One region of the Streptomyces sp. NPDC048436 genome, then DNA from elsewhere that is predicted to be linked to it. Evidence: riboswitches for the same ligand, from Rfam matches in the RefSeq annotation. Region 1 holds a riboswitch; the other holds the start of a gene.

Region 1 (4,763 bases):
AACTGCTGGCGGTGCAGGAAGTCCATGACGACCATCGGGTGCTCACGGGTCGTGCCGAGGCCGTGCACGGTGATCACCCAGGTGTCGCGGACGCCGGGCACGAACCAGGCGGGCAGACCGCCCAGTTCGCCGGGGATGTCGACGTCCGCGTGGTCGATGCCCAGGGCGGCGTGCGGGTCGCCGATGTGGACCTGCGGGGTGAGCCAGACCTTCGCGCCGGGTTCAAGGGAGCCGTGCGTGACGCGCTCGAGGCGGCGTACGACGGTGTCCGCCTCGTGCGGCGCGGAGTCCAGGACGGGACCGATCACGGCGTGGCTGCCGTTGCCGCTCAGGCCGTACGTGCCGGGGCGGAGGCTCGCCAGGGCGCGGGTCAGGGTGATCTGGCCCGCGGCCGTGGCGTGGACCGTGAGGCGTGGCTCGGTCGGCAGCGGCCGGCCGGCCGGGGCCTTCAGGGCCGCGTTGCTGGCGAACCGGCCCGCGGCGACGGCGGCTGCGCCGCCCAGGAGGGCGGAGGTGACGGCGGTGACGGCGGTTGCTGTCGCTTTGGCTGGGCGCACCCGCCCAGTGTCCGGCCCTGGCAGGGGTACGGCCAGTGGGCGGTGCCCGCGGAGTGAAGTCCTCCCGGGGTCCTGAGGGGGCGCGGGGCCCGCCTCACCGCTGGCCGTAACCCCGCAGTCGGTCCTCCGCTTCCCTCAGCTGACCTGGGGACAGGAGGGTCGGGGTGTGGCCCGGGACCGCGCTGGCCGTCAGCCAGAGGCGGGACATCCACTCCAGCTGCGCGGTGCGGTCGTACGCCTGGTCGAGGGTGGTGCCGTAGGTGATGGTGCCGTGGTTCTGCAGCAGGCAGCCGGTGCGCTCCCTCAGGGCCCGGAGCATGTTCTCGGCCAACTCGTCCGATCCGTACGGCGCGTACCGGGCGACCCGGGCCGGACCGCCGAGGACGCCCGTCATGTAGTGGATGGGCGGGAGCTCAGGGACGAGGGTGGAGACGGCGGTGGCGTGCACCGCGTGGGTGTGGACCACGGCTTCGGCGTCGGTGGTGCGGTAGATCGCGAGATGCATGGGCAGTTCGCTGGTCGGGGTGAGGGTGCCGAAGAGCTGATTGCCGTCCGTGTCGACGCCGACCGCGTCCTTGGGCCTCAGCCGGTCGTACGGGACGCCGCTCGGGGTGACCAGGATCGTGTCGCCGACCTTCACCGAGACGTTGCCCGACGTGCCGACCACCAGGCCGTCCGTCACCGTCCTGCGGGCCGCCGCCACCAGCTCGCCCCACGCCTGCTCGATCCCGTCCTGCTGGATCGCGTCCCGCTCGGACCCGTCCTGCTCGATCCCGTCCTGCCGACCGCCACCCAGCTGCTCCGTCATGACGCGATCCTGTCACCCGCGGGCTGCGGCGCGGTGGTGCGGAGCTCATGCGTCGACAGCAGGTGATCAGGATCTCCTCAACGGATCGCCGCGTCGTCCGAACGGGGCTGCCCGTGGCTGGGGCAGGAGTCCCGGGCAGCCCCACAGAGCCTCTGGAAGCCCAGATTCCGGGGTTCGTGGCACCACTGCCGGCGATCTTCTCCAGAACCCCGGCACAACCGGAGTGGCGATGCCCCGGAACGGGTCACCGCACGGCCCGGCCCAGTTCACTTTCCGTTCACTCGGATTGCCTACGTTCCACTTGCCACTGACGTCCAACAGAAGCCTGGGTAAATGGAACACATCACGCTTCTCCTCGGGATCGTGATCGTTACCGCTCTCGTGTTCGACTTCACGAACGGTTTCCACGACACAGCCAACGCGATGGCCACCACCATCTCGACTGGCGCTCTCAAGCCCAAGACGGCGGTGGCCATGTCCGCCGTGCTGAACCTCGTCGGAGCCTTCCTCTCCGTCGAAGTCGCCAAAACGATCTCCGGCGGCATCGTCAACGAGGACGGACTGAAGACAGAGGTGATCTTCGCGGCCCTGGTCGGCGCGATTCTCTGGAATCTGCTGACCTGGTTGGTGGGCTTGCCCTCCAGTTCCTCCCACGCACTCTTCGGCGGCCTGATCGGCGCCGCGGTCATGTCGATGGGCTGGTCCTCGATCAACGGTGGCACGGTCGTCACCAAGATCCTGATCCCCGCTCTCGCCGCGCCCCTCGTCGCCGGTATCGCCGCGACGCTGGCCACGCGCCTGACGTACCGCATCGGCCGCAACACCGACGGCAGGGCGACCGCCAAGGGCTACCGCACCGGTCAGATCGCCTCCGCGGGCCTCGTCTCGCTGGCGCACGGCACGAACGACGCGCAGAAGACCATGGGCATCATCACGCTCGCCCTGATCACCGGCGGCGTCCTGAACCCCGGCGCCAACCCCCCGATGTGGGTCATCGTCTCGGCCGGCATCGCCATCGCGCTCGGCACCTACCTCGGTGGCTGGCGCATCATCCGCACCATGGGCAAGGGCCTCACGGACCTCGCGCCGCAGCAGGGCTTCGCCGCCCAGACCAGCGCCGCGACCGCGATCCTCGCCTCCTCGCACATCGGCTTCTCGCTCTCCACCACCCAGGTCTGCTCGGGCGCCGTGATGGGCGCGGGCCTCGGCCGCAAGGGCGGTGTGGTCCGCTGGTCCACCGCGACCCGCATGTTCGTCGCGTGGGGCCTCACCCTGCCGGCCGCCGGTCTGGTCGGCGCGGGCGCGGAGTTCCTCACCAAGCAGGGCCCCTGGGGCGTCGCGGCGACGGCCGCGCTCCTGGTGGGCGGCTCGGCCGTCATCTGGTCGCTGTCCCGCCGCAACTCCGTCGACCACACGAACGTCACGGACGACGAGGACGACGCCCTTGAGGCCGAGCCCGCCGGTGTCGTGACCACCGCGATCGCCGCCGTCACGCCGCCGCCCACCGGCCCGGTGCCGTCGAGCGACGTCGACCTCGTCAAGGCCACCATCCCGGCCCCGACCGGCTCTGTGGCGGATTCCGCCCGCGCCACGGTGTAAGGACAGATCACCATGAACATCGACTGGGCAGCTCTCAGCTCCGTCTTCGGAGTCAGCCTCGGCGTGACGGTGGCCCTGGTGGGCCTGTTCACCCTCGGCATCGTCGCCCTCTCCAAGCGCGACGCGGCGACGTCCGCCGCCACCGCTTCCGCGGGCAGCGCCCCGGCGGCGGCGCGCACGGGTGCGTACGCGTGCTTCGCGCTCTGCGCGGCGGCCGTGGCGTACGGGATCTATCTGATCGTCGCCTGACGACAGCTTTCGGGTCCACGTTTCGGGTGGGGTGCGGGACGCTTCGGCGGCCCGCACCCCGCTTTCGCGTGCGGGCCCTGTGTCAGGCGCGACGAGGGGCCCGGCGATGAGCCCGGCTGTGGGCCTCAGCACACTCTCCCGTCGCAGGTCAACGGCGAGTTGACGGGCCTTCGCGGGCCGTGGTGGACTGCCGGAGCCAATACGGCAGCAAGAGAGGAAGCCGGTGCGAATCCGGCGCGGTCCCGCCACTGTCATCGAGGAGCTGACTCCTCGGAAGCCAGGAACTCTCGCCGCCGATCACGTCGAACCAGGGCGCGGACACCCTGAGTGAGGACATATCGCCATGCGCGGCCGCCCGTTGCCGGACCAGTTCCCGAGCGTGAGCTCTCCTCACGGCACAGCGACCGGCTGAACCCATGTGTGCCGATCGCGACTTCGCGTACGGCGCCGCCGCCGGCCTCCTCGGTGATCTCTTCCTGGGCGATCCTCGCCGCGGGCATCCGGTCGCCGCGTTCGGCCGCGCCGCGAGTGCCGTCGAACGTGTGCTGTGGCGGGACCACCGCGGGTGGGGCGCCCTGCACACCGTGGTGTGCGCCGGGGGCGCTGCGGGCGCCGCCGTCCTGGCCTCTTCTCTTGTACGTGACTCGCGCGCCGCATCGCTCGCGCTGACCGCCGCCGCGACCTGGGCCGTGGTCGGCGGGACCTCGCTGGGGCGTGAGGCGCGGGCCATCGGCGGTGCGCTCGCCGCCGGGGACGTCGAGGTGGCGCGGGAGCGGCTGCCGCATCTGTGCGGGCGCGATCCGCAGGCCCTTGACGCCGATGGCATCGCGCGGGCCGTGGTCGAGTCCGTCGCCGAGAACACCTCCGATGCCGTGGTCGGCGCCCTGGTGTGGGGGGCTCTGGGGGGAGTTCCCGGTCTCGCGGGGTTCCGGGCCGTCAACACGCTGGACGCGATGGTCGGGCACAAGTCCGTGAAGTACCGGCGCTACGGGTGGGCTTCCGCGCGGCTCGACGACGTCATGGGATGGCCGGGGGCCCGGCTCACCGCCGTACTCGCGGCTGCCGCCGGTGACTCGCCGCGCGGCGCCCTGCGCGCCTGGCGGGGTGACGCGGCGAAGCATCCGAGCCCCAACGCCGGGCCCGTCGAGGCCGCCTTCGCGGGGGCGTTGGGCGTGCGGCTCGGGGGGAGCCTCTCCTACGCGGGGCGCATCGAGCACCGGCCCGTCCTGAACGCGGAAGGACGCGGCGTCGAAGTCGCGGACATCGAGCGTGCCGTGCGGTTGTCGCGGCGGGTCGGGGTGCTGGCCCTCGGGGTCGCCGCGGCCGTGAGCACCATGCGGAAAGGCAGGGCCTCATGAGTGGTGGACTGCTCGTCGCCGGAACCACCTCCGACGCGGGAAAGAGCGTCGTCACCGCCGGCATCTGCCGGTGGCTGGCCCGCAAGGGGGTCTCCGTCGCGCCCTTCAAGGCGCAGAACATGTCCCTCAACTCCTTCGTCACGCGTGAGGGCGCCGAGATCGGGCGCGCCCAGGCCATGCAGGCGCAGGCGG
Region 2 (4,763 bases), on a different contig from region 1:
TCGTCTGCAACTGCACCGGCAGCATGAACAAGAGCCCGCCGATGGCCGCGTACAGGCACAGCGTCATGACGTTGGCCGCGCTGAACAGACGGGAGCTGAAGAGCGAGAGCGGCAGCATCGGGTTGCGGCGGCGGTGCTCGACCACGACGAAGGCGACCCCCGCCGCGAGCCCACCGAGCCCCGGCAGGACGGCTGCCGCCGCCGACCCTTCACCCGAGGCGCCGATCAGCGCGAAGCTGATCCCCGCGAGGAACAGCGCCGCCAGGCACGCCCCCGTCACGTCGAACGGCTTGTCGGCGGCGCCCCGCGCGCGGCTCTCCGGCACATGCCGGACCGCGAAGAGCACGAGCGCGGCCAGCGGCACATTGATCAGGAAGATCCACCGCCAGCCGGGCCCGTCGATCAGCCAGCCGCCCAGGAAGGGCCCGATCGCCCCCGCGACCCCGCCGAGCCCCGACCACGCGCCCACCGCACGCGCCTGGTCCTCGGCCCTGAACGACGTACGCACCAGGGCGAGCGAACCGGGCGTGAGCAGCGCCCCGCCGATTCCCTGCAACGCCCGCGCCGCGATGAGCATCCCCGCGTCCTGCGCGAGGCCGCACAGGGCCGACGCCACCGAGAACCACACGATGCCGATGATCAGCGTCCGCCGGCGGCCGATGCGGTCACCGAGCGCACCGCCGAGCAGCAGCAGCGCGGAGAGCGTGAGCATGTAGGCGTTGACGACCCACTGCAAAGACGCGATCGACGTGTCCAGTTCGCGGCCGAGCGTCGGCAGGGCGATGTTGACCACCGTGCCATCGAGCATCGCCATGCCCGACGCGAGGACCGCGCAGGCAAGGACCCAGCGGCCCCGCGCGGACGCCAGCGCGACACCGCCGTCGGCGCTGTCCTTCGCGGACGCCTCCGAGGTGGACGTCATCCCTCACCGCCTCACATGTGCACCGCGCCGCCGTCCGCGTCCGAGTGGACCGGCGCGCCGCGTCGGTAGAGCACGACCGTAACGAGGAGACCGACCGCGAAGAAGACCGCCGACCACCAGTACGCCGTCGAGTAACTCTCCATGGCTGACTGCGCCTTCACCGCCGGCGACGGCTGCCTGCCCACGAGATAGTCGGCCGCGGCGCTGGTCGCAAGGGAGTTGAGCAGGGCGGTGCCGATCGAACCACCCACCTGCTGGCTGGTGTTGACCATCGCCGACGCCACTCCCGCGTCGTGCGAGGCGACACCCGCCGTCGCCATGCTCATCGCGGGTGCGAAGACCAGACCCAGACCGAGGCCGGCCACGAGCAGCGGCGGCAGCACATGTGCCGCGTACCCGCTGTGCACGTCGAGGGCGGTGAGCCAGGCCATCGCGGCCGCCGCGAGGCCCATGCCGAGCGGCACGATCGGCTTCGCGCCGAACCGCGGCACGAGCCAGTTGGTCGTGACGACCGAGATGACCACCATCACGCCGACCATCGGCAGGAACGCGAGACCGGTCTTCACGGGCGTGTAGCCGAGGATCTGCTGGAGGTAGTAGGTCAGGAACAGGAAGACACCGAACATGCCCGCGCCGGAGATGAACATCGCGAGGAACGACGCCGCGCGGTCCCGGTCGAGCACCACCCGCAGCGGCAGCAGCGGATGCGAGGCCCGCGTCTGCCACCAGGCGAACGCCGCCAGCAGGACGGCGCCGACCACCAGGAAACCCCAGGTGTCGACATCGCTCCAGGCATGCGTCTCGGCGTTCGAGAAGCCGTAGACGATGCAGAACAGGCCCGCGGAGACCAGCACCGTTCCGGGGACGTCCAGCTTCGGCCGGTCCGCAGGCCTGCCGCCGTGCAGCAGCCGGGCGCCGCCCAGCATGGCGAGGACCGCGAAGATCAGGTTCACGTACAGGCACCAGCGCCAGTCCAGGTACTCGGTCAGTACGCCGCCCAGGAGCAGGCCGACCGCGCCGCCCGCGCCCGCGATGGCGCCGTAGATGCCGAACGCCTTGGCGCGTTCTTTGGGGTCCGTGAACGTCGTGGTGAGCAGGGACAGCGCGGCGGGCGCCAGGAGCGCCCCGAACACGCCCTGCAGCGCGCGGGCCAGCACCAGCATGGTGAAGCTCGTCGCCGCACCGCCGAGCGCCGAGGCCAGCGCGAATCCGCCGAGTCCGGCGAGGAAGACGACCTTGCGGCCCACCAGGTCGGCGATCCGGCCGCCGAGGAGCAGCAGGCTGCCGAAGGCGAGTGCGTACGCCGTGACGATCCACTGGCGGTTGCCGTCGCTGAACCCGAGGTCCTGCTGGGCCGATGGCAGCGCGATGTTCACGATCGTCGCGTCGAGGACCACCATGAGCTGGGCGATCCCGACGACGCCGAGGATCAGCCAGCGGTGCTCGTGCCGCCCGCCGCTCTGTGGTGGGGCGGCGGAGGCCGTGGGGCCGGTGGCCTGCACGGCTTCGAAGGGCTCCGGCGCGGGTGAGCGGTCCATCGGTGGCCTCCAGACACCCCCGGTCGCACAAGGCCCCCGTCACACCGTAGGCGCGCCTCCCCGAGCCCGCGACCGGGGCCCGGTGGGGCCCCGTACCCGCTACGGCTAGGCTGACCCCGCAGCTGGTTCGCCCCGTCCGCCAGGCGGGATGCGTCGCAAGAGGGAACCCGGTGGGAATCCGGGACTGCCCCGCAGCGGTGAGTGGGAACGAACGCCGTCACCCGCACTGGATCCGGTCCCCGGGTCCGGGAAGCGACGGCCAGTAGATGCCTGACGCGCACGCCTTCACATGAGGCGTACGCGGCCTGGCCCGCCCACGAGTCCGAAGACCTGCCACCTGCCCGCACGCCACCACGGCGCGCGGTAACTCGGTGACCTCGAGGGCGGGTCGGCGGACCAGGCAGGGTGCTCGGCATCCGTGTCTGTGCTGTCCCTTCGCGTCCTCGTGCGGCATCGAGTCCGACCGCTCGACTCGCGAAGGAGAGTTGACGTGACTGACCCCACGCCCACCGCACGGCCCGTCGCCACAACCACCGCACGGCCTCTCGCCACGGTCCACGGCTACCCCCGGCAGGGCCCCGACCGGCAGTTGAAGAAGGCCATCGAGGGCTACTGGTCCGGCCGCACCACCGCCGGCGCCCTGCACGAGACCGCGGCCCGCCTGCGCCGCGACACCTGGCGTCTGCTCGCCGACGCCGGGATCGGCGAAGTGCCCACCGGTGACTTCTCGCTCTACGACCACGTCCTAGACGCGTCCGTGATGCTCGGTGCGATCCCCGACCGGCACCGCGAAGCCGTCGAAACCGACCCGCTCGACGGGTACTTCGCCATGGCGCGCGGCACGCAGGAGGCGGCGCCGCTCGAAATGACGAAGTGGTTCGACACCAACTACCACTATCTGGTCCCCGAGTTGGGCCCGGACACCGTGTTCCGCGCCGACTCGGGCAAGCAGGTGCGGGAGTTCACCGAGGCGCGCGCCCTGGGTCTGACGGCCCGGCCCGTCCTCGTCGGCCCCGTCACGTTCCTGCTCCTGGCCAAGCCCGCCGCGGGCGTCGACCCCGGCTTCGAACCGCTGACGCTGCTCGACCGGCTGCTTCCGGTGTACGCCGAGGTCCTCGCCGATCTGCGCGCGGCGGGCGCCGACTGGGTCCAGCTCGACGAACCCGCCCTGGTGCAGGACCAGCCCGCGTCCGTGCTGAGCGCCACCGGCCGCGCCTACCGCGACCTCGGCGCACTCACCGACCGGCCCAAGCTGCTCGTCGCCTCCTACTTCGACCGGCTCGGCGCGGCCCTGCCCGTCCTCGCCCAAGCACCCGTGGAGGGCCTGGCCCTGGACTTCACGGGCCCGGCCGCCGCCCACCTCGACGCGCTGGCCGCGGCGGGCGGACTGCCCGGCAAGCGCCTCGTCGCGGGTGTCGTCGACGGACGCAACGTATGGATCAACGACCTGGAGCGGTCCCTGTCGACGCTCGCCACCCTGCTCGGCCTCGCCGACCGCGTGGACGTGGCGCCCTCCTGCTCCCTGCTGCACGTCCCGCTGGACGCCGCCGCCGAGCGCGACCTCGATCCGCAGGTGGCCCGCTGGCTCGCCTTCGCCCGGCAGAAGACCGACGAAGTCGTCACGCTGACCAGGGGCCTTGGCGGCGGAGCCGACGCGATCGCGCCCCAACTTGCAGCGAACAAGGCGGCGTTGGCGTCTCGCGCCGGATCCGCCCTCACCCACGACCCGGCCGTACGCGCCCGCTGCGCCGCCGTCACCGCCGAGGACACCCGCCGACCCCAGGCCTACGAGCAGCGCGCGGCGGCCCAGCACACCCGCCTGGGCCTTCCGCCGCTGCCCACGACCACCATCGGCTCCTTCCCGCAGACCACCGAACTGCGCACCGCGCGCGCCGACTTGCGGGCGGGGCGGATCGACGCGGCGGCCTACGAGGAGCGGATCGCCGCGGAGATCCGCGAAGTCGTGGCGTTCCAGGAGAAGGCGGGCCTCGACGTCCTGGTCCACGGGGAGCCCGAACGCAACGACATGGTGCAGTACTTCGCCGAGCAACTCACCGGCTATCTGGCCACCCGGCACGGCTGGGTCCAGTCGTACGGCACCCGCTATGTGCGGCCGCCGGTCCTGGCGGGCGACATCTCGCGGCCGAAGCCGATGACGGTGCGCTGGACCTCGTATGCCCGCTCGCTCACGGACCGTCCCGTCAAGGGCATGCTGACCGGGCCCGTGACCATGCTGGCCTGGTCGTTCGTACGGGACGACCAGCCGCTCGGCGAGACGGCACGGCAGGTCGCGCTCGCCCTGC

What was found. A riboswitch is a leader RNA that binds a small molecule or an ion and turns the genes downstream of it on or off. The one in region 1 is predicted to bind cobalamin.
Region 2: another riboswitch for cobalamin. It lies ahead of metE (5-methyltetrahydropteroyltriglutamate--homocysteine S-methyltransferase); the one in region 1 lies ahead of ACGFX9_RS00335 (cobalamin biosynthesis protein).

Annotation. Positions count from the first base shown of each region.
Region 1 is NZ_JBICXP010000001.1:58,857-63,619, forward strand. It holds gene ACGFX9_RS00315 (alpha/beta hydrolase) at 1-557, opposite strand, end outside; gene ACGFX9_RS00320 (class II aldolase/adducin family protein) at 652-1,365, opposite strand; gene ACGFX9_RS00325 (anion permease) at 1,699-2,964, shown strand; gene ACGFX9_RS00330 (hypothetical protein) at 2,977-3,213, shown strand; cobalamin riboswitch at 3,379-3,521, shown strand; gene ACGFX9_RS00335 (cobalamin biosynthesis protein) at 3,630-4,571, shown strand; gene ACGFX9_RS00340 (cobyric acid synthase) at 4,568-4,763, shown strand, end outside.
Region 2 is NZ_JBICXP010000002.1:760,521-765,283, reverse strand. It holds gene ACGFX9_RS09895 (MFS transporter) at 1-922, opposite strand, end outside; gene ACGFX9_RS09890 (MFS transporter) at 934-2,460, opposite strand; cobalamin riboswitch at 2,567-2,813, shown strand; gene metE (5-methyltetrahydropteroyltriglutamate--homocysteine S-methyltransferase) at 2,951-4,763, shown strand, end outside.